Regions from separate parts of the Streptomyces sp. NPDC127177 genome, predicted to be linked through region 3. Evidence: riboswitches for the same ligand, from Rfam matches in the RefSeq annotation. Region 3 holds a riboswitch; each other region holds the start of a gene.
What was found. Region 3 has a riboswitch for S-adenosylmethionine ahead of ACFVJX_RS25620 (hypothetical protein). Riboswitches for the same ligand answer to the same signal wherever they lie in the genome.

Region 1 (9,563 bases), on a different contig from region 3:
CGGCGTGCACCTCCGCGTCGATGTCGAGCATCCGCACGCCCGGTTCGCCGACCCCGCGCCGCACCGCCTCGCGGTCGCCGTCTCCCAGGGCGGCGCAGACCCACACCTTGTCGTCGACCGCGCTGAGCCCGGAGACGAGCCCGCCACCGCCCCGTTTCGCGTCGAGCGAGCCGTCCTCACCCAGCGTGTACGAGACCGGACCGCGGTTGGACGCGACGAGTACCTGGGCGGTGGCGGACTGAGGGGCGTGCTCGGAGACCATGTTGCGGAATCTAGCCCGATCACGAACCGCCCAAACGTGCGTACGGCCGCGCTCCGTCTCAGGCCGCGCGGCGCGAGACGTACTCGGCGATCTCGCGCATGGGCGGCCGCTCCTCGGTGTCCACCGGGTAGGTGTGCGGGACGAAACCGTGCTCGCCGCGCTCGAACTGGGTGAGCGCGGGGCGGACCAGATGCCCCCGGGAGAGCCGCAGCTGGGCGGTCCGGTAGATGGCCGCCGCCATCCGGCCGAGCGCCTGGCCGTCCTGGTGGCGGTGTTTGCGCACCCCGACGTCGACCTGGCCGAGCGCGTCCAGGCCGACCGTGTGCAGGGCGTCGACGAGCAGCCCCAGCTCCACTCCGTAGCCGACCGGGAACGGCAGCCGTTCCAGCAGTGAGCGGCGCACGGCGTACTCGCCGCCCAGCGGCTGGACGAAGCCCGCCAGCTGCGGCCAGTGCAGATTGAGCAGCGGACGTGCCACCAGTTCGGTGACCCGGCCGCCCTGGCCCGCGGTGTCCCCGAGGGGACGGTCGTACATCGCCTTGACGAACTGGACCGAGGGGTCGGTCAGCAGCGGGCCGACGATCCCGGAGACGAAGTCGGCCGAGAAGTCCTTGAGGTCCGCGTCGATGAAGCAGACGATGTCCCCGCCGGTCACCAGGAGTGAGCGCCACAGCACCTCGCCCTTGCCGGGGACGGCCGGGACGCGGGGCAGGATCGCGTCCCGGTGGATCACCCGGGCCCCCGCGCGGCGCGCGACCTCGGCGGTGGCGTCCGTGGAGCCGGAGTCGATCACCACGAGTTCGTCGACCAGCCGGACCTTCTCCATCAGCTCACGCCGGATCGTCGCGACGATGTCGCCGACCGTCGCCGCCTCGTTGAGTGCGGGCAGCACGACGCTCACGCTCCCGTTCCCGCTCTGGGGGTCACTCCTGGTGGCCAGGAGCCGGTCCAGCGGACGGTCGGCGACCGACCAGGAACGCCTGGTCAGCCAGCGTTCGACCTCTTCCAGCACGGTCGATACTCCCTGTATGTGATCCATCTCGCGGTTCGGACGGCTATCTCAACAGTCCGGTGCTTCGGTTACAGTCTTGAACAACGCAGATGGCCGTCGCATGCCGGGGTCCGTCCGCCGATAAACGCCTGGATCGATGGTCCAGTGCCACAGCGCTCATCCAGAGGGACAGAGGGAACGGCCCGTTGAAGTCCCGGCAACCCTCCCGCCGACCGCGAGGTCAGGTGGGGAAGGTGCCAATTCCGTCTTGTGGCGAAATGCGTCACGAGGAAGATGAGGAGAAAGGGCCTCGCCATCATGGCTGTTCAGACTGTTGCAGCACACACCGATGCTTCTGTGGACCTCGGTCCCGCCGCGGCACTTTCCTGCCGCGAGTGCGGAGAGCGTTTCGAGCTCGGCCCCCTCTTCGCCTGCGCGACCTGTTTCGGGCCGCTCGAAGTGGCGTACGACCTGCCGAGCGGCTCCCCGGACGAGCTGAGGAAGCGCATCGAGGCCGGACCCAACAACATCTGGCGCTACGCGCCGCTGCTGCCGGTCCCCTCCGATGTCGCGGACAAGCCCAACATCAACCCCGGCTTCACCAAGCTGGTCAAGGCCGACAACCTCGCCCGTGAGCTGGGCGTCACCGGCGGTCTGTACGTCAAGGACGACTCCGGCAACCCGACGCACTCCTTCAAGGACCGCGTCGTCGCGATCGCCGTCGAGGCCGCCCGCGCCTTCGGTTTCACCACGCTCTCCTGCTCCTCCACCGGCAACCTGGCCGGAGCGGTCGGCGCCGCCGCCGCCCGTGCCGGACTGCGGTCCTGCGTGTTCATCCCGCACGACCTGGAGCAGGGCAAGGTCGTCATGGCCGCGGTGTACGGCGGTGAGCTGGTCGGCATCGAGGGCAACTACGACGACGTCAACCGCTTCTGCTCGGAGCTCATCGGCGACCCGCTCGGCGAGGGCTGGGGCTTCGTCAACGTCAACCTGCGCCCGTACTACGGCGAGGGTTCCAAGACGCTCGCGTACGAGATCTGCGAGCAGCTCGGCTGGCGGCTGCCCGACCAGATCGTCATCCCGATCGCGTCCGGCTCGCAGCTCACGAAGATCGACAAGGGCCTCCAGGAGCTGATCAAGCTCGGCCTGGTCGAGGACAAGCCGTACCGGATCTTCGGCGCCCAGGCCGAGGGCTGCTCGCCGGTCTCCACCGCCTTCAAGGCCGGCCACGACGTCGTGCGCCCGCAGAAGCCGGACACCATCGCCAAGTCCCTGGCGATCGGCAACCCGGCCGACGGCCCGTACGTGCTGGACATCGCCCGCCGCACCGGTGGCGCCGTCGAGGACGTCAACGACGAGCAGGTCGTCGACGCGATCAAGCTGCTGGCGCGCACCGAGGGCATCTTCGCCGAGACCGCGGGCGGGGTGACGGTCGGTGTGACGAAGAAGCTGATCGAGGCCGGTCTGCTGGACCCGTCGCTCACCACCGTCGTCCTGAACACCGGTGACGGCCTCAAGACGCTGGACGCGGTGGCCGCCACCTCGCAGGCGACGGCGACGATCCGTCCGAGCCTGGACGCCTTCCGCGCCGCCGGCCTCGGCACCAGCTGACCCACCGAGCCGACCCACCCGAGACTCCAGGAAGGGCACCCACCATGAGCGTCAAGGTCCGTATCCCCACCATCCTCCGCACCTACACGGGAGGCCAGGCCGAGGTCCCGGCCGAGGGCGCGACCCTCTCCCAGGTCATCGAGTCCCTGGAGAAGGACCACCCGGGGATCGCCGCCCGCGTCCTGGACGACCAGGGCAAGCTGCGCCGCTTCGTGAACGTGTACGTCAACGACGACGACGTGCGCTTCGAGGGCGGCCTGGAAGCGGTCACCCCGGACGGCGCCGGCATCTCGATCATCCCGGCCGTCGCGGGCGGCTGACCGCATCCGCGTCACCGTGATTGCCCCCTCCGCTTCACAAGCGGAGGGGGCAATTCTGCATGGTTGAGCGCGGTAGAGTGTGGGAAGTCCCCTCCGCTGCCCGTGCCAACCGCATATGAGAATGCGCCTGGCCACGACAAGATGCAGCCAAAGTACCTGATCCTCTTGCGCCATAAGTCGCCTTTGCCTGGCCCGACTTGCCCAGGATCCTCACGAATTCCTCATATTCGGGCGCTCCGTGCTGCCTGGAATTCTCGTCCGATTGACCTGTTGCAGAGGGCAGTTGGGCAGATACATTCGGCCGCGGTCGACGCGTTCCGGCGCACGCACCCTCGCCTGTCGGAGGGTGAGTTCTGACCCAGGGCCCGCGAAGTGCGGTCCTGTGCAAGGGCCAGTAATAGGGGAGTTAGGCATGGCTCAGGGCACCGTCAAGTGGTTCAACGCGGAGAAGGGGTACGGCTTCATCGCGGTCGACGGTGGTGCGGATGTTTTCGTCCACTACAGCGCGATCCAGATGGACGGATACCGCACCCTCGAAGAGGGTCAGCGAGTTGAATTCGAAATCTCGCAGGGCCAGAAGGGGCCGCAGGCGGACATGGTCAAGCTCGCCGTCGGCTGAGCTCGGCGCGGTCGGCCAACGACACTACTCACGCACGTGAGGCCCGTACCTCCCACCGGGGTACGGGCCTCACGTGCGTCTGTGCGCCCCTGCCCGACGTGCCTTCGGCGCTTGCACTCAAGGGGGTCGAGTGCTAATCATTGGCGTTAGCACTCTCCAGGTGAGAGTGACAGAAACTTGGACCGGGCCGGTGAGGCCCGCAGGTCCGTCGGGGCAAGGAACCGGCGGGCGGCAGGCCGTCCGTCGCGGGCGCCACTCGGTCCGGAGAAATCCACCCCTGTCCGGGAGGACCACTTCATATGGCCAAGATCATCGCGTTCGACGAGGAGGCCCGGCGCGGTCTTGAGCGCGGCATGAACCAGCTCGCCGACGCCGTCAAGGTCACCCTCGGCCCCAAGGGCCGCAACGTCGTCCTTGAGAAGAAGTGGGGCGCCCCCACGATCACCAACGATGGTGTTTCCATCGCCAAGGAGATCGAGCTGGAGGACCCGTACGAGAAGATCGGTGCGGAGCTGGTCAAGGAGGTCGCCAAGAAGACGGACGACGTCGCCGGCGACGGTACGACCACCGCCACCGTTCTCGCTCAGGCGCTCGTCCGCGAGGGCCTGCGCAACGTGGCCGCGGGTGCGAACCCGATGGCTCTCAAGCGGGGCATCGAGAAGGCCGTCGAGGCCGTCTCCGCCGCCCTCCTGGAGCAGGCCAAGGACGTGGAGACCAAGGAGCAGATCGCTTCGACGGCCTCCATCTCCGCCGCCGACACCCAGATCGGCGAGCTCATCGCCGAGGCCATGGACAAGGTCGGCAAGGAAGGCGTCATCACCGTCGAGGAGTCCCAGACCTTCGGTCTGGAGCTGGAGCTCACCGAGGGTATGCGCTTCGACAAGGGCTACATCTCGGCGTACTTCGCCACGGACATGGAGCGCATGGAGTCGTCCCTCGACGACCCGTACATCCTGATCGTGAACTCGAAGATCAGCAACGTGAAGGACCTCCTTCCGCTGCTCGAGAAGGTCATGCAGTCCGGCAAGCCGCTGCTGATCATCGCCGAGGACGTCGAGGGCGAGGCCCTGTCGACCCTGGTCGTCAACAAGATCCGTGGCACCTTCAAGTCCGTCGCCGTCAAGGCGCCCGGCTTCGGTGACCGCCGCAAGGCCATGCTCGGCGACATCGCCATCCTCACCGGTGGCACCGTCATCTCCGAGGAGGTCGGCCTCAAGCTGGAGAACGCCGGTCTCGACCTGCTCGGCCGCGCCCGCAAGGTCGTCATCACCAAGGACGAGACGACGATCGTCGACGGCGCCGGTGACAGCGACCAGGTTCAGGGTCGCGTCAACCAGATCCGTGCCGAGATCGAGAACTCCGACTCGGACTACGACCGCGAGAAGCTCCAGGAGCGCCTCGCGAAGCTGGCCGGCGGCGTGGCCGTCATCAAGGCCGGTGCCGCGACCGAGGTCGAGCTCAAGGAGCGCAAGCACCGCATCGAGGACGCGGTGCGCAACGCCAAGGCCGCCGTCGAGGAGGGCATCGTCGCCGGTGGTGGCGTGGCTCTGCTCCAGGCCTCGGCCGTCTTCGAGAAGCTCGAGCTCTCGGGTGACGAGGCGACCGGCGCCAACGCCGTCAAGCTGGCGCTGGAGGCCCCGCTCAAGCAGATCGCCGTCAACGGTGGTCTCGAGGGTGGCGTCGTCACGGAGAAGGTGCGCAACCTGCCGATCGGTCACGGCCTCAACGCCGCGACCGGCGAGTACGTCGACATGATCGCCGAGGGCATCATCGACCCGGCGAAGGTCACGCGCTCCGCCCTGCAGAACGCCGCGTCCATCGCCGCGCTCTTCCTCACCACCGAGGCCGTCATCGCCGACAAGCCGGAGAAGGCCGCTGCCGCGGGCGCTCCGGGCGGCATGCCGGGCGGTGACATGGACTTCTGATCCTCCACGGATCAGCAGTTCCTGCACAGCTGTGAACGGCACCGGCCCCCGGGGAGCGATCCCCGGGGGCCGGTGCCGTATGCGTGGGGGCGTCTACGGCGTGAACACCATCTCCGGGAAGCGGGCCGATGGCCCGTCCAGCAGGTGGTCGTCGTGTCCGCGCAGCCACCGTCCGAAGAACGACGCCACGTAGGCCCGGCTCGCGGCCGCCGCCCGGTCCGGCCGCACGGTCCCGACCGCCGCCGCCAGGCCTCCGTCCGGCTCCGCGCCCTGCCGGGCCAACCGCGGCAGCAGCACCTGCGCGTCGGTGTACGAGGCGTGGCGTGAGCCGCTCAGCGTGACGTTCGCCTTCCAGCCGTGGGTGTGGTGCCAGAACGCCGCCCACGAGGGCTGCTGCCGGTAGTCGCCCGATCCCTGGGCGTCCGTGCCCATCAGCAGCAGCGGCCGGTCCAGCCCCTCCAGCGCGACCGTGCCCAGCCGGCTGCCGTCCGGCAACTCGCCGCCCACGTAGTCCATCTGCCCGTCCATGTTGATGCCCGCCCGGACCCGCCGGTCGTCGTGCATGGTCTGCGCCGCGGTGAACCCGCCCGCGGAGTGGCCGAACATTCCGGTCCGCCGAAGATCCAGTACGTCCCCGAAGCGCGTCCGGTTCAGTGCCGCGAGCCGGTCCAGTACGAACCGGGTGTCGGCGACCCGCACCGCCATCACCTTCCGCAGCACGGCGCTGATCGCGTCCGGGTCGGTGTACGGCGCGCCCTCGAAGATCCGCATCGTGGCGAGGCGTCCGTCGGGGAACTCCACCTCGGTCGCCTCGTAGGTGTGGTCGATCGTGACGACCGCGTACCCGTGGCTCGCCAGATCGTCCACCAGGGCGGTGTTCCAGGTGCGCGGGTCACCGAGCCCGCCGGAGTACAGCACGACGGGCAGCCGGCCGGCCGCCGGGGCGACGGGTGCGCCGCGGCGGGCGTGGCTGAGCGTGGCGGCCCAGTCCACGCTTCCCGGGGCCATCCCCAGGTTCAGGACACCGGCCCCCTCCGCGCCGCCGAAGTGGGCCGCGGCCCTGGCCGTCATCTGGGGCTCCCGGAGCCCGGACCCGCCGGGAGCGGCCGGGTAGCGGACGCTCACCATGAGTTCGCGGCGGGCGGAGGTGCCCGGCAGCCACGGCTCGGCCCGCGCCGGGTCGACGAGGTGCAGGACGGTCGAACCGACGTCGAACGGGCCGGTGGGCCGGGGCAGTCGGGCGGTCGGCAGGGCGGCGGTGCGCGCCCGGCGGCCTCCGGACGCGGCGGACGGCACCGCGGCGGTGGCGAGCAGTGCCGATGCGGCCAGGCCGGTGACGAGGACCTTCCGGCGGTTGTGGTCACGAGTACGCGGACACGGGACTGCGGACACCTGGGGCTCCCTGTTCGGGCGGCACGGCACGCGGTGTGCGGCGGAGGCGTGACCTGTGCGGCGGGTGTGTGCGAACGCCTTCACCATGCCGCGCGGGCCCCGCCCGGCGCGTGATACCCGAGTGCTCATTCGGCGATGTGGTGTCTGGCACCCAGGTATGAGACCCGCCTTCCCGGGGCTGTCGTCGCCTCGGCACGTGCTGAGACAATCCCCTCGCGCGGGTGCCCACGGGGGGCTCCGGCAAGGACGGGGGCGCGAACGGCCCCGAGTCGGTCACCGCGACCCGCGACGCGCGACCCGCGACCCGCGCACCGCTCATCGGCCGCTGGATAGCGCACTCGTCCCAGGTGATCGGCTACGCCATGGTCCCGCTGCTGGTCGGTGCGGGCGCGGCGGCCCGGGGCTGCTACCGGGTGCGCGCCTCGTGCCGGATCCAGACGTTCGGCTCGACGTAGACGGCCCGGTCGTGCGCGAGGTCGCACCGCACGGGCACGAGCGCGCCCGGCACCTCGATGTCGCCGTCCCGGTCGAACGGCACGCCCGTCCAGTCGCGCCACTGCGCCAGGGACCCGCTGACCGTCATCGAGGCGGGGGCGACCTTCTCGACGGTGCCGCCGTTCCTGACGTGCACCCGCAGCCACGGATCCTGCGGCAGCCCGTCCGCACGCAGCCGTCCCAGGTACTCGCTCATCGGTACGCGCGGGTGCAGATGCTTGTCCGTCGGGCGGACCGGGGCGTACAGCGCGTCATGGCCCTGACCGGCGACCGCGTCCCGCAGCGCCTCCAGCATCCGGTACGACAGACCGCGTCCCAAGTACGCCTTGTCCACGGTGATTTCGAGCGCGCTCGCCGCCGTCGGGGCGATTCCGTGGCGCCGGTCGTGGAACGCCCAGGCCAGCACCCGGTCCCACCCCTGGTCGGGCGTCGCTTCCCGCCCGTCCCGTGCGGCGTCGAACGGCACGCCGAGCCCGCGCGCCACCACCCGCCCACCGTCGGTCGCCACCACGCAGTGGGCGGGGAACTCCGCCACGACCTGACCCAGCAGCGCGGCGGCGACCAGGTCGTGCGAGGTGAACACCGGCCAGGTCTCGGCGATCTCGTAGACCCGGGGGATCAAGGAGGGACGCTCGGCGAGCGGTGTGATGCGGATGCTGTCGGAGTCGATGGTCGTCACGGTCCGGCACTGTTCCACAGCCCGCCCGCCCGCGACCAGGCGTTTTCTCTCACCAGGGCAGCGGCCCCTCGGCGTCGAAGTAGCCGCCGGTCGGGCCGTCGGGGCCCACCTGCGCCATCCGGACGATGATCTCGGCGCCCTGCTCGACGGTCTGGACACCGGTGTTCCCGTTCAGATCGGTCCGGGTGAAGCCCGGCTCCACCGCGTTGATCCGCATCTCCGGGAACGCCTTCGCGTACTGCACGGTGATCATGTTGACCGCGGTCTTCGACGCCGGGTAGGCGACGCCGGGGTAGGCGTACCCGGGGGTGCCCGGCCGGCTCGCTCCGGTCAGCGAGGCCAGCCCGCTGCTCAGATTCACCACGACCGGGGACGCGGAGCGCCGCAGCAGCGGCAGGAACGCGTGCGTGACGCGGACCGTCCCGAAGACGTTCGTCTCGAACGTCCCCCGCATCAGGTCGGCGGTCACGTCCGCCGGCCCGATCACGGTGTTGCCGTCGCCGCGCTCCTCGATGCCGGCGCTGTTGATCAGTACGTCGAGCCCGCCGTCCGCCTCGATGGCCGCAGCCGCTGCCCGCACGGACGCCTCGTCCGTGACGTCGAGCCGCACGGTCCGGGCGCCGAGCTGCTCGGCGGCCCGTTGTCCGCGCCCGGCGTCCCTGCTGCCGATCCAGACGGTGTGGCCCGCGGCGACGAGCCTTCGGGCGGTCTCGAAGCCGAGACCCTTGTTCGCTCCGGTGATCAGTGTTGCTGTCATGCCTCCACGATGCGGCGCGACCGTGCCCGCTGCCAGGCGTCCAGTCTTCCTGGGACCGCCGGTACCAGGAAGATCCGGGCCGGGCGGTGCACAGTGGAGCCATGGCGACCACGGAGTTCGGGCATACGGTGCGGCGCTGGCGGGACCGCGTCTCCCCGGAGGCGGCCGGTCTGCCCGTGGGCGGCCACCGGCGCGCGGCCGGGCTGCGCCGCGAGGAACTGGCCCTGCTCGCTGGGATCTCCGTCGACTACGTCACCCGGCTGGAACAGGGCCGCGCGACCAACCCCTCCGAGCAGGTCGTCGAGGCGCTGGGCCGGGCCCTGCGGGTGTCCGCGGCCGAGCGCGAGCACCTGTTCCACGTCGCCGGGCTCATGCCGCCGGGCCAGGGCACCGTCCCCGCCTACATCACGCCGAGCGTCCAGCGGATGCTGGACCGGCTGACCGGGACGCCCGTGGCGGTATCGGACGCGACGTGGACGCTGCTGCTGGCCAACCCCATGTACGCGGCGCTG
Region 2 (9,563 bases), on a different contig from region 3:
GTCAGGGCGGCGGTCTTGCCGATCCCCGGTTCGCCCCACAGAAGCACCGGCAGATCGGCGGCGACCGCCAGGGTCAGCGCCTCCAGCTGTGCGTCGGGGCGTGGTTCGGTTCCGGTGTCGCGCAGCAGGCCGAGCAGCTCACCGGCGACGTCGAGCCGGGGGACAGGGGTAACGGTGGGGGTGGCGGGGACGCCGGTCGCGTCGGGCGGGGCACATGTGGTCATGTCTCATCACCTTGGGGTTCGTGGCGGGCGCGGGGCAGCGCGGGACCGTGATGGGGCGCGTGGGCGCGTGGGGCTACGGGTTCGTGGTGGGCGTGGGCGGAGGGCGGGGCCCCGGGTCAGCGAAGGGTCGCGAGGCGTGGACGCGGGGTGCGGTCGCAGGAGCGGGAACGGGGATGGGAACCGTTCGGAGGGATGCGGTCGCGCCCAGGGCCGGGCGCGCCTCCGGTCAGGCCCGCTCTGAAGAGTCCGTAGACGACCCGTCGTCGCGCGGCCGCCTCCAGTTCGTCCCGGAGGGCGCCGTTGCGCAGCATCGCGTCGGGGCCCAGCAGACCCTCGACGACAGCCAGCGCACCGGCGGTGTCGCCATGGATCAGCCGGTCACGGACGCCGGCGAGGCAGTGCGGCTCCCGGTGTGCCTCGTCGATGGCCCGCAGGCAGGGGAGCGGAGTGCCGGTCAGGGCGACCAGGAGTTCCTCGCGGCGGATCTCGGCCGGGTCGTGGTCGAGCGCCGCCAGCACCCCGTCGACCAGGCCGATGCGATGCAGGTCGCCGCGGCATTCGACCGGACGGGGCTCTCCCGCCCGGTCCGGCGTCCGGCGGGAAGCGGCAGGCGGATGGCCCGGCACGAGCGCCGCGGCGACCAGGGGGTGCAGCCGGTCGGCCCCGATCTCACCGGCGCGGAGCAGGTCCAGGTCGGGTGGCAGCCAGGTCGCGGCGTCGGGCAGGACCGGCAGCGCGCGGACGCCCTCGTCACCGGGCGCCGCCGGGACCACCAGTGAGGGCGGGCCGTGCGCGGCCCCCGGCGGCGGCTCCAGGCGCAGCCGGCGCCGGGCCCCGAGCCGCACGACCACGGCCGCGGCCGGCGGCAGACCCTCGGCGCGGAGCAGGATTCCTGCCTCGTCCGCCCACCGGCCGACGGCAGGGCGGTACAGCCGCGGCCCCGGTCCGAGCGCCTCCGGGGTCAGCACATGACGGTCGTCGGGGCGGACCGGGCCCGCTCCTGACCGGGCCCGCAGTTCGTCGGAACTGCGCGCGTCCCACAGGTGGCGGTGCAGGTCGAGCCGGAACCGCCGGCCGGGGCGCGGATGCGGATGGCCGCGGGCGCCCGTCCCGGAGAGGGAACCGTCCCACAGCGCGAGGCTGATCCGCTGACCGCCGTCCGCCCAGGCCGGCGGGGTCCGGACCACGAGCTGCACCGCTCGCGGTCCTTCGCGGTCGCCGGTTCCGTAACGGGCCAGCGCGATGGTCAGGCCGGGGCGCAGAAGACCGTCGGGGGCGATCCGCGGCATATGCCAACGCAGCAGGTCAGGGGCCAGATGCCGCAGATCCGCCCTGATTCGGGTGGCGAGGGCGCTGCCATGAGCGCGTGCGACGGCACGCAGATTCAGATCCACGTCGACGCCCGCTGCGGCGCACGCACCTGCCCAGTCCCCGGCGGAACGGCGGGCGGTCGCGGTCTCGATCATGGAGGGCGGCACGGCGAACTCGCGCACGCGCAGCCAGTAGGGGAAACAGGAGTCCCTGTTCGCGGTCTCGGTGAGCATCAGCACTCACCTTGCGCGGACGGGTCCCCCAATCTGTGAACAGAGTGGATTGTCATCCCGGCGACCGTATCGCGCCGGGCACCGGACTTCCAGGGGTTTCCGGTCGGACTGCCGGAAGGGCCGCCCTGGTCAAGGACCGCCCTGGTCGGGGAGCGAGAGGCCCAGGGTCACGCGCATCGCCGACGACAGCAGCTCGGCACGGACCCGGCTGGTCCGGTACATCCGGTCCGAGCGGAAGGAGATACCGAGCGAGCCGATCCGGTCCCCGCTGTACACGGGCACAGCGACGCATGTCGTGCCGCGCGCGTACTCCTCGCGGTCCATGACGACCGGTCCGGCGGGCGAGGAGTCGAGCTGACGCAACAGTTCCTCACGGCCCGTGATCGTGCGGGGCGTGAGATCGGTCAGAGGGTGCCGGGAGAAGTAATCGGCGCGCGCCTGCTCGTCCAGTTCGCGCAGCACGGCCTTGCCCAGCGCCGTGGCGTGTCCGGCGTCCTGGAAACCCACCCAGAGGTCCACGCGGGGCGCGCGGGCGCTGTCGACGATCTCCATCACACGGATCTCGCCCTCCTCGTACACCGTCAGGTAGACCGCGGCCGAGAGGTCGTTGCGCAAGGACGTCAGGACGGGCCGGACCCGGCTCAGCGACTGCGTGTCGTCGCGCCCGGCACCCAGCGGGGAGCGGCTGCCGGAGAGGGTGACCATGCCGTCGTCCAGCACGGTCAGATAGCCGTCCCGCGCGAGCTCCTTCAGCAGCTCCTGGACGGTCGTCAGGGGCAGTCCGGCCTCCCTGGCCAGCTGCTGGACGGGCGCTCCTGCCGCGTGCGCCCCGGCGGCCTCCATGACTCGGAGAGCGCGCTTGACGTACGCGGTGAGTTCGGGGCCGGCCTCGTCACCCATGCCCACAAGCATGGACCCGGTGCCGGGCAGTGGCAATATGTCCTGCTTACCGCCCCTGACCTGGGGCGCGGAAACGGTCCAGGGGCGTCACACGGGCGGTGGCGGCCGGCGGGGCCGGTCAGGAATGAAGAAGCGTGCTCCACGCGCCGCGGCTAGCGTGAATGCTGGGCAGCGATCACAGGCCCGGCCCCCGACGGACAGATGGAGAAACGATCACCATGGCCACCAGGACGGACGCCAAGTCGCCTGCCCCGCACGCTGCCGACATCCACGACATGATCCGTGTGCACGGCGCGCGCGTGAACAACCTCAAGGACGTCAGCATCGAGATCCCGAAGCGGCGGCTCACGGTGTTCACCGGTGTCTCCGGATCGGGCAAGACCTCGCTGGTGTTCAACACGATCGCCGCCGAGTCGCAGCGGCTGATCAACGAGACCTACAGCGCCTTCGTGCAGGGCTTCATGCCCACACTGGCCCGGCCCGAGGTCGACGTCCTGGACGGGCTCACGACCGCGATCATCGTCGACCAGCAGAGACTGGGCGCCGATCCGCGCTCCACCGTCGGCACGGTCACCGACGCCAACGCGATGCTGCGCATCCTCTTCAGCCGGCTCGGCAAGCCGCACATCGGCCCGCCCGGTGCGTACGCCTTCAACGTTCCCTCCGTCCGGGCCAGCGGCGCCATCACCGTCGAGCGCGGCAACAAGAAGGCGGTGAAGGCGACCTTCAACCGCACCGGAGGCATGTGTAGCCGTTGCGAGGGCCGGGGCACCGTCTCCGACATCGACCTCACCCAGCTCTACGACGACTCCAAGTCGCTGGCCGACGGCGCGTTCACCATTCCCGGCTGGAAGTCGGACAGCTTCTGGACCGTCCGGGTCTACGCCGAGTCGGGGCTGCTCGACCCGGACAAGCCGATCCGCAAGTACACCAAGAAGGAGATGCAGGACTTTCTCTACCGGGAGCCGACCAAGGTCAAGGTCGAGGGCGTCAACCTCACCTACGAGGGACTGATCCCCAAGATCCAGAAGTCGTTCCTGTCCAAGGACAAGGAAGCGCTGCAACCCCACATCCGTGCCTTCGTGGAGCGGGCGGTCGCCTTCGCCACCTGCCCCGAGTGCGACGGTAGCCGGCTCAGCGAAGGGGCCCGGTCGTCCAGGATCAAGCGGATCAGCATCGCCGACGCCTGCGCGATGCAGATCAGCGACCTGGCCGCATGGGTCCGCGGTCTCGACGAGCCCTCGGTGGCACCCCTGCTCACCGCGCTGCGGCAGACTCTGGACTCGTTCGTCGAGATCGGCCTCGGCTACCTCGCACTCGACCGGCCGTCGGGAACGCTGTCGGGTGGCGAGGCGCAGCGCGTCAAGATGATCCGGCACCTGGGCTCCTCCCTCACCGACGTCACCTACGTCTTCGACGAACCCACCGCGGGCCTGCACCCCCACGACATCCAGCGGATGAACAGCCTGCTGCTGCGCCTGCGGGACAAGGGCAACACGGTGCTCGTCGTGGAGCACAAGCCGGAGACCATCGCGATCGCCGACCACGTCGTCGACCTCGGTCCCGGCGCCGGCGTGGCTGGCGGCACCGTCTGCTTCGAGGGAACGGTCGACGGGCTGCGGTCAGCGGGCACGGTCACCGGACGCCACTTCGACGACCGGGCCGCCCTCAAGGAGTCGCTGCGCGAGCCCACCGGCACGCTGGAGATCCGCGGCGCGGAGGAGAACAACCTGCGCGGCGTCGACGTCGACATCCCGCTCGGGGTCCTGGCCGTCGTCACCGGCGTCGCCGGTTCCGGAAAGAGCTCGCTGATCCACGGCTCGGTCTCGGGCCTGGACGGCGTCGTGCCGATCGACCAGAGCGCGATCCGTGGCTCACGACGGAGCAACCCCGCGACGTACACCGGACTGCTCGACCCGGTCCGCAAGGCGTTCGCCAAGGCCAACGATGTGAAGCCGGCGCTGTTCAGCGCGAACTCCGACGGCGCCTGCCCCGGTTGCAACGGCGCGGGTGTCGTCTACACCGACCTCGCGATGATGGCGGGCGTCGCCACCGTCTGCGAGGAGTGCGAGGGGAAGCGGTTCCAGGCCTCGGTGCTCGAATACCGCCTCGGTGGCCGCGACATCAGCGAGGTGCTCGCGATGTCGGTGACGGAGGCCGAGGAGTTCTTCGGCGGCGGCGAGGCGCACACCCCGGCCGCGCACCGCGTCCTCGGCAGACTCTCCGAGGTCGGGCTCGGCTACCTCAGCCTCGGCCAGCCGCTCACCACACTCTCCGGCGGTGAGCGGCAACGGCTGAAGCTGGCCACGCACATGGGGGAGAAGGGCGGCGTCTACGTGCTCGACGAGCCGACCACCGGACTCCACCCGGCCGATGTCGAGCAGTTGCTCGGCCTGCTCGACCGGCTCGTGGACTCGGGTAAGTCGGTCATCGTGATCGAGCACCACCAGGCGGTCATGGCGCACGCCGACTGGATCATCGACCTGGGCCCCGGCGCCGGCCACGACGGCGGCAGGCTCGTCTTCGAGGGCACCCCAGCCGACCTCGTCGCCGACCGCTCCACCCTCACCGGCGAGCACCTCGCCGCCTACGTCGGCGCCTGACCGGAAGCCGTGACGGTCGCCACGTCGTTGCTGTCGGGGAAGGCGGGGTGGCCGCCGAGGCGGCGCACGTAGTCCCCGAGCCGGGGGTGTGTGGCGAGGACGGCCGGCCCGAGATGGACGAGCGCCACCCACAGGTCCACATCCGCAGCCGTCAGCTCCTCACCCAGCACATAGGGCCGCGGGGCGAGGTACTGATCCACCAGGTCGAGCGCCGCCGATCGCTCCGAGGGCTCGGCGGACGGGGTGACGTGCTGGTCCAGCAGGTCACGGAGGGCTTCGATGTCCGCGGCGAGCTCCGGCGGACGCAGCGTGGAGGGGCAGGCCTCGTCGTGCCCGGAGAGCAGGCCGGCCAGGTCCCTGAGGATGTCGGGGGTGTGGTTGCTGACGATCCGTCCGCTCCACCGGTCGCACAGCGCGGGCGCGGTCAGCGGCCCGTCGTAGTGGTGCATGGTGGCCTCGTACGCGCTGCGCAGCGAGGCGAAGGCTTCGGGCGTCTCGGCGGGGTGTCCCAGCCGTGTGGTGGCGACCGAGTCCTGGAGACCGAGCAGGCCGAGGGTGATCGAGATACGCAGCGAGCGCGGACAACTCGCCGACAGGAAAAGCTCGTAGCGGTGCGGAGCCGGATAGAAGCCACCGGCCAGACCGACGCCGATCCGGCTGTGGATGGGGGAGGACGGTACGGCCGCCGGCGGACGCGGATGTGCGGCGCGTGGGCTCGGTCCGGGTGAAATCGAGCCGCATGTGATCGAGTTGGCTGTGCTGGAACCGCGCGAAGCTGTCTCGGGCATGACTCTCCCTTTGGGGATCCCTGTGGGAACGAGGAAGCCACCGCCGCCTTGTGGGCATGGGCGGCCGGGTGGGGAACGACTGCGCTTTCGCACCGGTCCGGATCACGATCGGACGGACCTGTACGCGTCCGGGTCTGCCGGGCTAGTAAGCGCTGGAGACACGCAGCAGATCGATGTGCAGGCGCCTCGTCAAGCCGTTCCTGGACAAATCCCACCGGTCCCGACTCCGGGGCTCGCGAGACGCGAGACCACGCTTGCCCCGCCGCGCCGGCGGGACCCGGTCGTCACCCGGGGCACCCCGTCGCGGTGGAAGGGTTGCCTGCCAGCGGGCCGGGGCCGATGACCTCGTGAGCAGGAAGGATCCCGCGCAGGGGGCGCTGACAATCGTGACCGTCCATGCCAGTTTCGGTGCGCCGCGTGACGCCGTCAAGAAGGCCGTACGGGCCGTCTCGCCTGGTGGTCACCGGCGTTGACATTCCTTTCGGTGCATGCCTAACTTGCGGCGCAGAACGGCGCCGGGGATTCGCTGAACGCCCTGGCCCGCCGCCCGGCGGTGGGGTGCCCCAGGTGAGGACCGGACCTGACGACGTTCGGTGAGCGCGAGGCCCCGCGGGGCGGAATGGTGACGGTGAGGGCGATGAACGCAGCTGAGGGGATGGCTGCCTGGCGGTCCCGCGGCCGCGTCCTGCTCTGCGCGAACCGCTCCGTCGACCTGCAGCGCGTCAACAGCGCTCTGTGTACCGCCGCTTGTCGCGCGCTCTGTCAAGGCTGACCGGCCTTCTGAGCTTCTGACGTCCACCGCTTTCGCGGTGTGTCCTCTCCCCGCCCGGCCCCCGTCCCGTGCTGTGCGCCGCGTCCCGCCGAGTCATGTCCGACCGGTGCGGCGCCGCTGCCGTCAGCGGTCCGGGCTGTCCGTATCCGCTGGAGCCCTCCGTGAGTGAATCCCCAGGCGTCGCTGTGTCCTCCGGCTCGGCGCCGCCCACCGAGGCGGCCCCCCGCCCCGCTCCACCTGCCGAGCCGAAGCCCCTGGCCGCGCAGCGGGTCCGCCCGCTGCTGCGTCCCGGCCGCTGGATCGTCACGGCCGTCGTACTCGTACTGGCCGCCCAGATCCTCCATGGCCTGGTGACCAACCCCTTCTACCAGTGGGACCGGTTCCAATACTGGTTCCTGCGCCCCACCATTCTCGACGGACTGCTCATCACCCTCGAAGTCGCCGTGTACAGCGCCGCGTTGGGACTCCTCGGCGGTGTGCTGCTGGCCCTGGCGAGGCTCTCCCCGAGCCCGGTGCTGCGCGCGGTCAGCTGGCTCTACACCTGGCTCTTCCGATCGGTGCCGCTGATCGTCGTCCTGCTGTTCCTCTACAACTTCAGCGCGCTCTACCGGACGCTGAGCGTCGGTGTGCCGTTCGGCCCCGCGTTCTTCAGCTTCGACGAGTCGCGCCTGGCCACCGACATGGTCGTCGCCGTCATCGGCCTCAGCCTGAACGAGGCGGCATACGCCTCCGAGGTGGTGCGCGGCGGCATCCTCTCGGTGGACCAGGGCCAGCACGAGGCGGCCTCCGCCCTCGGACTCCCGAAGCGGTACCAGTTCGCGAAGATCGTCTTTCCGCAGGCGCTGCGCTCCATCACCCCGAACTACGTCAACCAGCTGATCGGCCTGATCAAGGGCACCTCGCTGGTGTTCTACGTCTCGCTGCTCGACCTGTTCGGCTCCGTACAGAGCATGGGCAGCACCTACCCCGGCGACATCGTGCCGCTGCTGCTGGTCGCAACCGCCTGGTACCTGATCCTCACCAGCGTGGTGTCCGTCATCCAGTTCTACGTCGAGCGGCACTACTCGCGGGGCGCGCTGCGGACCCTGCCCCCGACCCCGTTGCAGAAGCTGCGGACCGGCCTCGGCGATCTGCGGGCCCGGGTCCGGAAGGAGACGGCGATATGAGCGCCAAGGCGACCGGGACGGCGGAGTCGACCGAATCGGCTGTGACGACAGGGGAGACGGACGCGACGCCGGCGGCGGACGCGGCCGGGACGCCAGTGGTGCGTCCCGCGGCTGTCGAGGTGCACGACGTGCACAAGTGGTACGGCTCCCAACGCGTCCTGGACGGCGTGGCGCTGACCGTGCGGCCAGGGGAGGTCACGGTCGTCCTCGGTCCGTCCGGCTCCGGCAAGTCCACCCTCCTGCGGGTGATCAACCACCTGGAGAAGCCCGAGATCGGCCACGTCAGCCTGAACGGCGAGCTGATCGGCGTACGCAGGCAGCGCGGCCGTCTCAAGGAGCTGAGCGAGCGCGCGATCCTGGCGCAGCGCAGCCGGATCGGCTTCGTCTTCCAGAACTTCAACCTCTTCCCGCACCTGACCGTCCTGGACAACGTGGCCGCGGCTCCCGTGGCGACGGGGAAGCTGACCAAACCCGAGGCACGGGAGCTGGCCCGCGGCCTGCTCGCCCGGGTGGGGCTCGCGGACCGGGCGGACACCTACCCGCGTCAGCTCTCCGGCGGGCAGCAGCAGCGTGTGGCCATCGCCCGCGCCCTGGCCCTGCGGCCCGGCGTGATCCTCTTCGACGAGCCGACCTCCGCGCTCGACCCCGAACTGGTCGGCGAGGTGCTGGCCGTGATCAAGGATCTGGCCGGCAGCGGAACCACCCTCCTGGTCGTCACGCACGAGATCGGCTTCGCCCGCGAGGTCGCCGACCGCGTCGTCTTCATGGACGGCGGCCGGATCGTCGAACAGGGCCCGCCCGAGCAGGTACTGGACCACCCGCGGCACGAGCGGACCAGGGACTTCCTGAGCAAGGTGCTCTGACCCCGGCCCTGCGGCTCCGTGGCACGAACCCCGGCGGCTCCGTGGCACGGCCCCTGGCCGCTCCGTGGCACGACCCCGGCGGCTCCTTCTGAAGCCGCCGGGCCCAGCCCCCTCCATCTTCCCCGCACACCCTCACCGCACCCGACAAGGACAGCCACCATGCGCACCCTCATCCTCCGCAGCGGACGCCGCAGCGCACTCCGTCGCGGTATCGCCGCCTCCGCCGCCATCGCCTCGCTCGCCACCGGGCTCGCCGCGTGCGGTGGTGACGGCGACGCCGCGGCCAGGACCGACAGCGCACCGTCCGGAACGGTCGCGGTCGGCCGGCTCTCCAACGGCGCAGCCAAGCCGACCGACATCAAGGTGTCCGAGGTGAAGTCGATCAGCGCCGAGCTGCCCAAGTCGGTTGCCGGCAGCGGCAAGCTGGTGATCGGCGTGGGTGCGCTTCCCGCCGGGTTCGCGCCCCTCGCGTACGTCGGTGAGGACCAGAAGACCCTCACCGGCGCGGAACCCGACCTCGGCCGACTGGTCGCGGCCGTCCTCGGACTGGAGCCCGAGCTGAAGAACTCGACCTGGGAGAACATGTTCGTCGGCGTCGACAGCGGCAAGGTCGATGTGGCCATCGCGAACGTCACCGACACCGAGGAACGCAAGAAGAAGTACGAGTTCGCCTCGTACCGGCAGGACAACCTCGCCTTCGAGG
Region 3 (9,563 bases):
GCCCCGCGCGGCCGTGATCTGGCTGGGCCTCGGCATCGTCGCCGCGGCCGCCCTGATCGGCGTCAGCCGCAGCGGTTCGAGCTATCTCTTCGCGTACTTCGTCGTGGGTCATGCCGGATTCCGGCTGCCGGTGAAGCAGGCCGTCACCCTCGCGGCGATGTGCAGCCTGCTGTGCGGCGGCGTGCTGTACTTCCGCCTCGGCCCGGGCCACCACCTGCTGCCCTGGACCCTCGGCCTGACCACCGGCGTCCCCGTCGTGATGGGCATCGTCAACCGCAGCCGTCAGCGCGCCGTGCGGGCTGCGATCGATGCCGCCGAGTCCGCCGAGCGGGCCGCCCGCGCGGAGGCTCAGACAGCCGTCCTGACCGAGCGCGGACGGATAGCCCGCGACGTGCACGACGTCCTCGCCCACTCACTGGCAGGCATCAACATGCAGCTGGAACTGGCGGACGCCCTGATCGACACCGGCGACCTGGAGAGGGTGCGCGCGGCGAACCAGAAGGCGCACAGCATGGTCAAGGAGAGCCTGAAACAGGCCCAGTGGACCGTGCACGCACTCCGTGAGGACGCCCTGCCCCTGGTCGAGAGCCTGACCGCGCTGATCGACTCCTCCGGCCACCGCGACGCCCTCACCGTCGCCGGGGTCGTCCGCGAGGTGCCGTCCCGGGTCACCCACAACCTGCTGCGGATCGCACAGGAGTCGCTGACCAACGCCGCACGGCACGCACCCGGCGGCGAGGTCCGCGTGATGCTGGCGTTCGACGCCGCATCGACGACACTGAAGGTCCGCAACAGTCCGCCGACCCGTGCGGTGCGTGCGGGCGTCGGCAGCGGAATGGGGCTGATCGGCATGCGGGAGAGGGTCGCCCTGTTGGGCGGGACGATCACCGCGGGCCCGGTCACCGAAGGACCGGACGAGGGCGGCTGGCAGGTGGAGGCAGTGATCCCAGGATGAGCGAATCGACGCAGGGCACCCGGCGGTTGCGTGTGATCGTGGCCGACGACCAGGCCGCGGTACGCGAACCGCTGGCCGCGGTACTCGGCCTGGCCGAGGACATCGATGTCGTCGCGGCCGCCGCGGACGGTACGGAGGTGCTCGCCGCGGTCGCCGCCGGGCCGGTGGACGTGGTCCTCATGGACCTGCGTATGCCCGTCATGGACGGCACGGAGACGACCCGGCGGCTCACCGCGGAGCACCCGGACGTGGCCGTCGTCGTCCTGACCACCTTCGCCGACGACGACTCCATCCTGGCCGCGCTGAACGCGGGGGCACGCGGCTACCTCACCAAGAACGCGGGGCGCCAGGACATCACCCGCGCGATCCGCGCCGCCGCCGCGGGACAGTCCGTGCTCGACCGCGAGGTGCAGGACCGCCTCCTCGCGACGGTCCGCACCAAGCCTCAGGCGCCCGGACAGCCGCTGAGCGCCGACATCACGCCCCGCGAACGCGAGGTCCTCACCCTCATCGGCCGGGGCCTGCCGAACCGGGCCATCGCGGAGAAACTCTTCATCAGCGAGGCCACGGTGAAGACGCACATCAACAACCTCTTCGCGAAGGCGGACATCAAGAACCGCGCCGACGCGGTACGGCGCGCGATCGCGGCGGGCCTGGCCTGACTGTCCTGGCCGTCCTGGCCGGACGCCCCCCGGCCCGACGCCCTGACCCGACGTCCCTGGCCCGACCGTCGTGGCCCGACTGCACTCGCGTCGACGACCGCTCCCCGCCGGGATCGGACAGGGGCCTGTGTTCCCCTGCCCGACGCGCTCAGTTCTGCCGGGGCAGCAGTTCCGTCTCGAACCGGTCCAGGAAGGAGTCGAAGGACTGGGCCCGCGAAGCCGCCCCCACCCCGGCACCGGCTACTGCCCCGGCGGGATAGATCACGAACTTGCTGAGTCCTGCCTCGACATAGCCGTCCAGCAGCCGGTGCAGTTCCGGCCATCCATCGGCGACGAGCTCACGCGGATCGCTCTCCGGAGCACGCCGGCGCACAGCCGCTGCCAGCTCCTGCGGAATTCCGTCCTCCGCCACGGTGAGACTGATCCCGAAGTGGTCGGGCTCGATCTCCCGTCCCGCTTCCCCGGCCGCGGCGCGGATCGTCTCGCGAGCCCGGCCGGCCTCCTCGGGCGTGAGGAAGGACCCCAGCCAGCCGTCCCCGTACCGCCCGACCCTGCGGAGCCCGGCGGGGGCGCTGCCTCCGAGCCAGATGTCCAGGGGCCTGGCCGGCAGCGGCGCGAGCCGTGCGGACGCCACCGCGAGATACTCCCCGTCGAAGTCGACGACCTCGCCGGCGAGCGAGGCCCGCAGCAGTTCCAGGGACTCGTCGAACAGGGCCCCGCGCCTGCCGTCCGGCGCGGGGAACAGCTCTCGTTCGTCCGGCCTTGCAGGCTGGAGCCCGAGGACCGGGAGAACGCGCCGGGGCGCCAGACCGGCCAGGGAGACCAACTGCTTGGCCACCAGCACCGGGTGCCGGCCCGGCAGAACCGCGACCGAGGTGCCGACCTTGAGCCGGCTCGTCCGGGACAGTGCGTGGGCCATCCCGATGAACGGGTCCACCGCGTCCGAGTAGATGTGCTCGGACAGCCAGAGGGAATCCACGCCGTCCCTTTCGAGACGGTCGACGATCCGGCTGAAATCCGGCAAGGACGAACCGGCGCCGAGCCCCACTCCGAAGCGGATCTTCATGACCACCACAGTACGCGCGAGGCTGCCCACCCGTCCGATTCAGGCGTTGAGCAGGATGGGGAAGGCTTCCATGTCGTTCTGGGTCATCACCGGCAGCTTGCGGATGTCCGCGTCCGGCACCGCGAGCCGCAGTCCGGGGAACCGGGCGAAGAGGGCGGGCAGGGCTATCCCCGCCTCGACCCGGGAGAGCGCCGCTCCGGGGCAGATGTGCGGTCCGTGGCCGAAGGTCATGTGCCGGATGGGGGTGGTGCGGGTGATGTCGAAGGCGTCCGCGTCGGCGCCGTGCTGCTCGACGTCACGGCCGATCGCCCGGTAGGAGATGACCACGCCCTCGCCCTTGGCGATGACGTCGTCCCCCACCTGGATGTCCTCGGTGGCGAACCGCATCAGCAGATGGGTGGTCGGGGTGTCCCACCGCAGCGTCTCCTCGATCACGGTCTCCCAGGAGACCTCCCCGTCCAGCACCAGCCGCAACTGCTCGGGGTGGGCCAGCAGGGCCCGTACGGCGTTGAGGATGAGCCCGATGGTGGTCTCGTGCCCCGCCGCGACCATCGCCTTGAGGTTGCCCACCACCTCCTCCTCGGTGAGCGGCTCGCCGCCCTCGTCGGCCAGGATGAGGGCGGAGGTCAGATCGTCGGTGGGCCGTGCGGTCTTCTCGCGCACGAGCCCGGCGTAGAACACGTCCAACTCGGCGAGCAGTGCCAGCCGTTCGTCCTGCGGGGTGAGCATCGAGAAGAACGCCTTGTACTGCTTGGTCAGCATGGCGTTCTCGGCGGGGTCCACGCCCATCAGCATGCCGACGACCCGCATCGGCAGGGGCTGCGCGAAGACCGACTTCAGGTCGACGACGCCCCCGTCCCGACCGCCTTCGGCGAGGGCGTCCAGCAGCTCCTCGGTGAACTCCTCGATGTCGGGCCTGATCGCCTCCAGCCGCCGGGGCGTCAGCGCCTGGGAGGTCTTGGTGCGCAGCCGCCGGTGCTCGGCACCGTCCACGGTGAACATGGACCGTCCGGCGTCGACCATGCCGATGAGCGGCCATGCGTGCGTCACCTCGCCGCTCCGCCACAGCCCCCACGCGTCGAGGTCCTTCACCAGCCTTGGGTCCACCAGGAGTTGGCGGGCGTCCGCGTGCCGGGTGATGGTCCAGGCGGGCACGCCGAGCAGTTCGATCCGCGCGAGCCGGCCGGCCTCGCGCAGCCTCGCCGTCTCCCCGTCCAGGTCCTGGACCATGGGGTCGATGACGACGGTCCCGGCGTCCGGGGCGGCTGCGTGCGCGGCGGCGTGAGGGCAGTTCACGAGAGGTCTCCTGTCGTGCGAACGGGGGTGAACCGAACGGGGAGCGCGGTGGTCCCCCGCAGAAACGCTGACGGCCGCCGTACGAGGTCCGCGACGGCGACCCGTAGCTCCAGATCGGGCAGCCGGTCGAGCAGCACCTCGATTCCGGTACGGGCGATGATCTCGGCGATCTCCTGGGCGGGGAACGGGCACCGGTACTCACCGTGGCTGAAGGCGAGATGTGCGCCGTTGCCGCCTTGTTCGGAGGCGCCGCGGCCTGACAGGTTCTGCCGGATCAGGGGATCGGTGTTGGCGGCTCCGAGCCCGAGCAGCAACATGTCGCCCGCCTCGATCCGCTGTCCGCCGAGCCGGGTGTCCCGGGTGGCCCAGCGTCCGGCGAGGATCTGCGTCGGCCCGTCCTCCCAGAGCACCTCGTTCATGGCCTCGGCCACACTTCGCCGCCCGCCGGCCATCGAGTCGGCGAACTCGTCCTCGGTGAGCATCAGCCGGAGCGAGTTGCTGATCCAGTCGGCGGTGGTGAGGTGCCCGGCGGCCGTGATGGCCATCAGGTCGAGCATGTACTCCTCGTCGGTGAAGGCCTCGGGGAAGTCGAGCATCCGGGAGGTCACGTCGTCCCCGGGCTCGTCCCGCTTGGCGGCGACCAACCGCCGCATGTGCTCGCCGAATCGCAGATGGGCTTCCTGCGCCCCCGGGCCCCCGTCGGCCAGGTCCTTCAACACCCGTGCGATGTCGGCGCCTTCGTCGTCGGGGAACCCGACAAGCCGTGCGAGGACAAGCACCGGGAGGGGTTCGCAGAAGTCGGCGACGAGGTCCGCCGCGCCGCGGCTGCACACGGAGTCGATCAGCCGGTCGGCCAACTGCTCGCAGTGGCTGCGGATCTCGAACGGGTCGGCCCCTTCGAGTGCGGGTCCCACCATCCTCGCGTGACGGCGGTGCTCCTCACCCGCGCTGAAGTAGATGGACGGCAGGGGCCGTCCGACCATGGGGAGCAGGGGCCAGTCATCGGGGATGTGTTCCCACTGGTTCCACAGGCCGACATCGCGGGGGAACAGCTCGCCGTCGCTGGTGACCTGGTGCAGTTCGCGGTACCCGATGACCAGCCAGGCGGGGAAGCCGCCGGGCAGCTCCACGGGGACGACCGGCCCGTGGTCGCGCCGCATCGCGCGGTAGACGGCTCGCGGCTCGGTCTGGAACGAGGGGCCGCCGAGCGGCACGGCACCCGCATGGGCGGGACACGCCGGCGGGGTCGAGGAGGGCGCGGGCTCTGCTGAGGGTGGGCGCGTCATCATCCTGACTTCTGTGGCGGAGGCTTCACGCGTCACGATCATGCGATCAACGCATGTTCACTATAAGGATTTTATGTGACGCCACATCGGTCAATGCCGATCAAAGCTGCAAGCCGAGCAGAAGCCATCCGGTACAACTCCCGGACAACTCGGCATAATTGACAATCGACCACCAACAGAGCACGGCTACTCGCGGCGCCTCACCTCCCGGCCGTCATCTCCCTACGACAGCCCGGCAGCGGGGAGACCGCACAACTCCCCACCGTCGAGAGCGACGTTGACAAGGCCGGCCACCCGGCTGTCGCCGTCCACGAGCTTCAGCGCATGCCACCGGGGCAGCCAGTACACGCGTCCGCGATGGGCCGCGAGCGTTTCGCGCAGCGCGTCCGGAGTGTGGGTCCAGACCGTGGGGAGGACACCCGCGTAGTCGAAGGCGGCGCGTAGTCCGACCCATCCGTCGTCCCCGACGTCGCCCGCGGTCAACAGGATCTCGACGGCCTGCCCCTGCTCCTGGCTGCACTTCTTGGCGTGGATCCAGTGCATCCGATGGCCCGGGGCGTAACGGTCGCAACCGTCACTCCGGACGGAGCCGCTCTCGGTGAGGTGACGCAGCATGGTGAGTCCCGCCTTCCGGGGCAATGGACCCCGAGCGCTCTGCACCGCGGTCCGCTGTTCCCCGCACCTCGCGCACGGGGCAGGTCGTCACCCGGAGCACCCGCAGCGGAGCGGGGTGCCGTCCAGCCAGCCGGGGCTGCGCGCTGGAACTCATGACCCGACGAAAACGATAACGCACCGGCGTACACGCACCGCCGGGCACCACCGCACGGCCGACGGACGGTCAGGGGTACACGGGGGCCGGCCCCCGTGTACCCCTTCCACCGCACCGCACCACCCGTACGGCCAACAGCTCAGCCGGTGACGAGGCCCGGGTCGCTGGTGCCGGCCGCACCCGTCTCGACATGCCCGGCGAACCGGCGGAGGAACGTCTCGTCCGCGTCGGAGACCACTGTGATGTCGTACCAGTGATTGCTGCCGCGCAGGTCAACGGCGTGATTCACGGTCGCCCCCGCACGCACCGCCACGGTCTCCGCCCCTCCCCCATAGGCATCCGCACCGCGCACCGTTAGTTGTACGGTCCCGTCGGCGGTGTTGGTGAGGGTCAGTTCGAGCCCGCCGCTCGCCGCGTCATGACGTACCGTCACCTCCGGTCCCGTGGCCTTGCCGGACCCCCTGAAGGCGCGCAGGAATCCGTTCGGGCCGTGCACGGTGAGGTCGGTCACTTCCTTGGAGTACGCCGTGTTCCAGCTGTCGGAGACCGACTTCCCGGCCTCGGTCGTGTAGGTCCACGGCCCGTCGGTGCGATTGGCGGACGTCACCAGGAACTGCGCCCCGGCCGCGTCGCCGCCGCTGAAGGTGAGCTGGTACTTCCCGGTGGACGGGTCGGCCGCCCCGTCCACGAGGGGCGCGTACCGCAGCGGCCGGGTGGGCCGCCCGCCCGCCTCCTGCTTCGGCACACTGCCGGAGACCGGCGGTACCGGTACGTAGTCGGGGTGCCGGTCGGCGTCCGGGGGCGCGTACCCGTCGGTGGAGGGCAGCGAGGCGGGCGCGGTGTCCGTACGGCTGAAGTCGAAGGCCGAGGTCAGATCGCCGCATACGGCGCGCCGCCAGGGCGAGATGTTGGGCTCGTGCACGCCGAAGCGCTCCTCCATGAACCGGATGACGGAGGTGTGGTCGAAGACCTCCGAACACGAGTACCCGCCGGTGCTCCACGGGGACACGACGGTCATGGGCACGCGCTGACCGAGCCCGTACGGCCCGGCCGCGTAGCTGAGGTCGCCGGGGAAGTGGTCGGCGGAGGTGTCCACCGTGGACAGCCCCTGCGCGGCCCCGGACGGGACGAACGGCGGCACGACGTGGTCGAAGAAGCCGTCGTTCTCGTCGTAGGTGATGAAGAGGGCGGTCCGGCCCCACACCTCGGGGTTGGAGGTCAGCGCGTCCAGCACCTGCGAGATGTACCAGGCACCGTAGTTGGCGGGCCAGTTCGGATGCTCGCTGTACGCCTCGGGAGACACCACCCAGGAGATCTTGGGGAGCGTCCCGGCCCGGACGTCCGCCTTCAGATCGTCGAGGAGCCCGTCCCCGCTCTTGACGTCGGTGCCGGTGCGCGCCTTCTCGAAGAGCGGGTCGCCGGGCTTGGCATTCCGGTAACTGTTGAAGTAGAGCAGGGAGTTGTCGCCGTACGTCCCCCGGTAGGCATCGTCGATCCATCCCCAGGAACCGTCGGCGTCGAGCCCGTCACCGATGTCCTGGTAGACCTTCCACGACACCCCGGCCTTCTCCAGCCGCTCGGGGTAGGTGGTCCAGCCGTACCCGGCCTCGGCGTTCCCGAGCACGGGGCCACCACCGGACCCGTCGTTGCCCGTGTACCCGCTCCACAGGTAGTAGCGGTTCGGGTCGGTCGAGCCGAGGAACGAGCAGTGGTACGCGTCGCAGACGGTGAAGGCGTCGGCGAGTGCGTAGTGGAACGGGATGTCCTCACGGGTGAGGTGGGCCATGGTCGTCGCCGTCTTGGCGGGCACCCACTGGTCGTAGGCCCCCTTGTTCAGCGCCCGGTGCCCACCGGCCCAGTCGTGGTTCAGGTCCTGGAGGAACTGCAGCCCGAGATCATCGGCCGGCGGCCGGAACGGCAGCACCTCCTTGCCGAGCCCGTCCTTCTGGTGCCAGACCGGCTTCCCGCTGGGCAGCGTGACCGGACGCGGGTCACCGAAGCCTCGTACGCCCTTCATGGTCCCGAAGTAGTGATCGAAGGAACGATTCTCCTGCATCAGTACGACGATGTGCTCGACGTCCTGGATCGTGCCCGTACGACCCTTCGCGGGAAGCGACGCGGCACGGGCGATACTGCCCGACAGCGCGGAGAAGGCGACCGTGCCTCCCGCGAGTTGCAGGAGACGGCGACGGTTCAGTTCTGCCATGGGTGAGGGCCTCTGCGGGGTGAGGAGACGTGGGGGCGAAAGCGACTGGAGTGTTCCAGAATCGGCCTGCTCTATGGAAGACCCTTGCAGTGTGCACACGGTGGCGTCCGGCCGAACAAACAGCGACGAAACGGGTGGCCGCGGCGGGGTGGCGGCACCGTGGGGGCGCGGTGGGGGCCGGATTGCCGGAGACGGGCAGACCCGTGGCCACAGGGCTGCCGACTCCTGTTCTTGCCGATTCGACCCGCCACCGAGCACGCTGCACGGGGCGGGCGCGAGCGGGCTTCACAGAGGCAGGCACGAGCACGCTGCGCAGCAAGCCGGCTGGCTCGCTCGCTCGCTGGCCGACCGACCGACCGGATGCGAGGGGGCCCTGGGTGAGACACATGCCCTTCTTCCGATGGGTGCTGACGCTCGGCGTACTGCTCATCGGGTGCTCCGCGGCCGTCTACGTAACCGTGCCGGACATGCCCGAGCTGCGGCAGGTCGATCTGTCCGTGCTGGAGGAGGCGCCGGACGGGGCGTGCACGGTCCAATGGAACGACCCCTTCGACCACCACGAACACGAAGCCCCCTACCGGTGCGACGCCGATCGCGACCCGATCCTCAAGGCGCCGGCCTACGACCCCGAGTCCGGGCACGGCTGGGAGACCGGGTTCGTCGTCGCCGAGGGCTCGGACAAGGGCGAGCTGTACTCGCTGGGCGAGGACGACGACGAAGCCGCCGATCGGACCGACCTCTCCGACCGGCTCGTGATCATCGGCCTGCTCCTGACGATCACCGGACTCCTGGGCGGCAACATCCGTGCGGCGTCCCGGCTGAGCGGCGTACAGCCGCACCTCATCCGCCGCGCCCACCGGCTGAGCGAGCGAGCCTCGTCGGTGGCCCGCGACCACTCACGGGCGGTCGACGCGGTCCGGCAGGCGTGGACACCCTTGCACCGGGAGCGAGTGCGCGAGGAACTGACCCGCATCCCGGTGTCACGGCTGCGCAGTGAGGACAAGAGGCGTTTCAGGACGAAGGAGTGGGAGAAGGCCGGCATCCGGACCGTGCGCGACGTCCTCGACACCGGCGTGTGGGAGCTGGGACAGCTGCCCGGCGTGGGCCGCCGCACCGCCGAGCGGGCGGTCGGGGCCGCACAGCGCACCGCCCGGGCGACGAGCGAGAACGTGGTGCTCCGGATCGCGGCGGACAGGCCCGAGCCCCGGACGACAGCCCTGATCGCCGCTCTGCACGTGCTGATGGCGGCCGGGCCCGGGGCGCGGCAGGCAACGGAGACCGCCAAGGAACTGGCCGCCGAGTTAGACGTGCTGCTGCCCGAGG

Region 1: linked by a shared signal. The riboswitch ahead of thrC (threonine synthase) and the one ahead of ACFVJX_RS25620 (hypothetical protein) in region 3 are both predicted to bind S-adenosylmethionine.
Region 2: linked by a shared signal. The riboswitch ahead of ACFVJX_RS04825 (glutathione S-transferase C-terminal domain-containing protein) and the one ahead of ACFVJX_RS25620 (hypothetical protein) in region 3 are both predicted to bind S-adenosylmethionine.

The regions. Positions count from the first base shown of each region.
Region 1 is NZ_JBHXUW010000007.1:32,459-42,021, forward strand. Features, by position in the region: gene ACFVJX_RS07150 (trehalose-6-phosphate synthase) at 1-262, opposite strand, end outside; gene ACFVJX_RS07155 (glucosyl-3-phosphoglycerate synthase) at 321-1,274, opposite strand; SAM riboswitch class I at 1,428-1,554, shown strand; gene thrC (threonine synthase) at 1,572-2,864, shown strand; gene ACFVJX_RS07165 (MoaD/ThiS family protein) at 2,909-3,184, shown strand; gene ACFVJX_RS07170 (cold-shock protein) at 3,597-3,803, shown strand; gene groL (chaperonin GroEL) at 4,103-5,728, shown strand; gene ACFVJX_RS07180 (alpha/beta hydrolase family protein) at 5,822-7,120, opposite strand; gene ACFVJX_RS07185 (hypothetical protein) at 7,342-7,575, shown strand; gene ACFVJX_RS07190 (N-acetyltransferase) at 7,527-8,294, opposite strand; gene ACFVJX_RS07195 (SDR family NAD(P)-dependent oxidoreductase) at 8,344-9,051, opposite strand; gene ACFVJX_RS07200 (helix-turn-helix transcriptional regulator) at 9,153-9,563, shown strand, end outside.
Region 2 is NZ_JBHXUW010000004.1:68,667-78,229, forward strand. Features, by position in the region: gene ACFVJX_RS04805 (AAA family ATPase) at 1-224, opposite strand, end outside; gene ACFVJX_RS04810 (hypothetical protein) at 341-1,768, opposite strand; gene ACFVJX_RS04815 (IclR family transcriptional regulator) at 1,898-2,668, opposite strand; gene ACFVJX_RS04820 (ATP-binding cassette domain-containing protein) at 2,887-5,271, shown strand; gene ACFVJX_RS04825 (glutathione S-transferase C-terminal domain-containing protein) at 5,256-6,059, opposite strand; SAM riboswitch class IV at 6,305-6,412, opposite strand; gene ACFVJX_RS04830 (amino acid ABC transporter permease) at 6,993-7,997, shown strand; gene ACFVJX_RS04835 (amino acid ABC transporter ATP-binding protein) at 8,096-8,860, shown strand; gene ACFVJX_RS04840 (transporter substrate-binding domain-containing protein) at 9,020-9,563, shown strand, end outside.
Region 3 is NZ_JBHXUW010000045.1:35,032-44,594, reverse strand. Features, by position in the region: gene ACFVJX_RS25645 (sensor histidine kinase) at 1-955, shown strand, start outside; gene ACFVJX_RS25640 (response regulator) at 952-1,617, shown strand; gene ACFVJX_RS25635 (TIGR03854 family LLM class F420-dependent oxidoreductase) at 1,766-2,683, opposite strand; gene ACFVJX_RS25630 (cytochrome P450) at 2,723-3,979, opposite strand; gene ACFVJX_RS25625 (cytochrome P450) at 3,976-5,265, opposite strand; gene ACFVJX_RS25620 (hypothetical protein) at 5,488-5,880, opposite strand; SAM riboswitch class IV at 5,929-6,038, opposite strand; gene ACFVJX_RS25615 (phosphocholine-specific phospholipase C) at 6,174-8,240, opposite strand; gene ACFVJX_RS25610 (hypothetical protein) at 8,627-9,563, shown strand, end outside.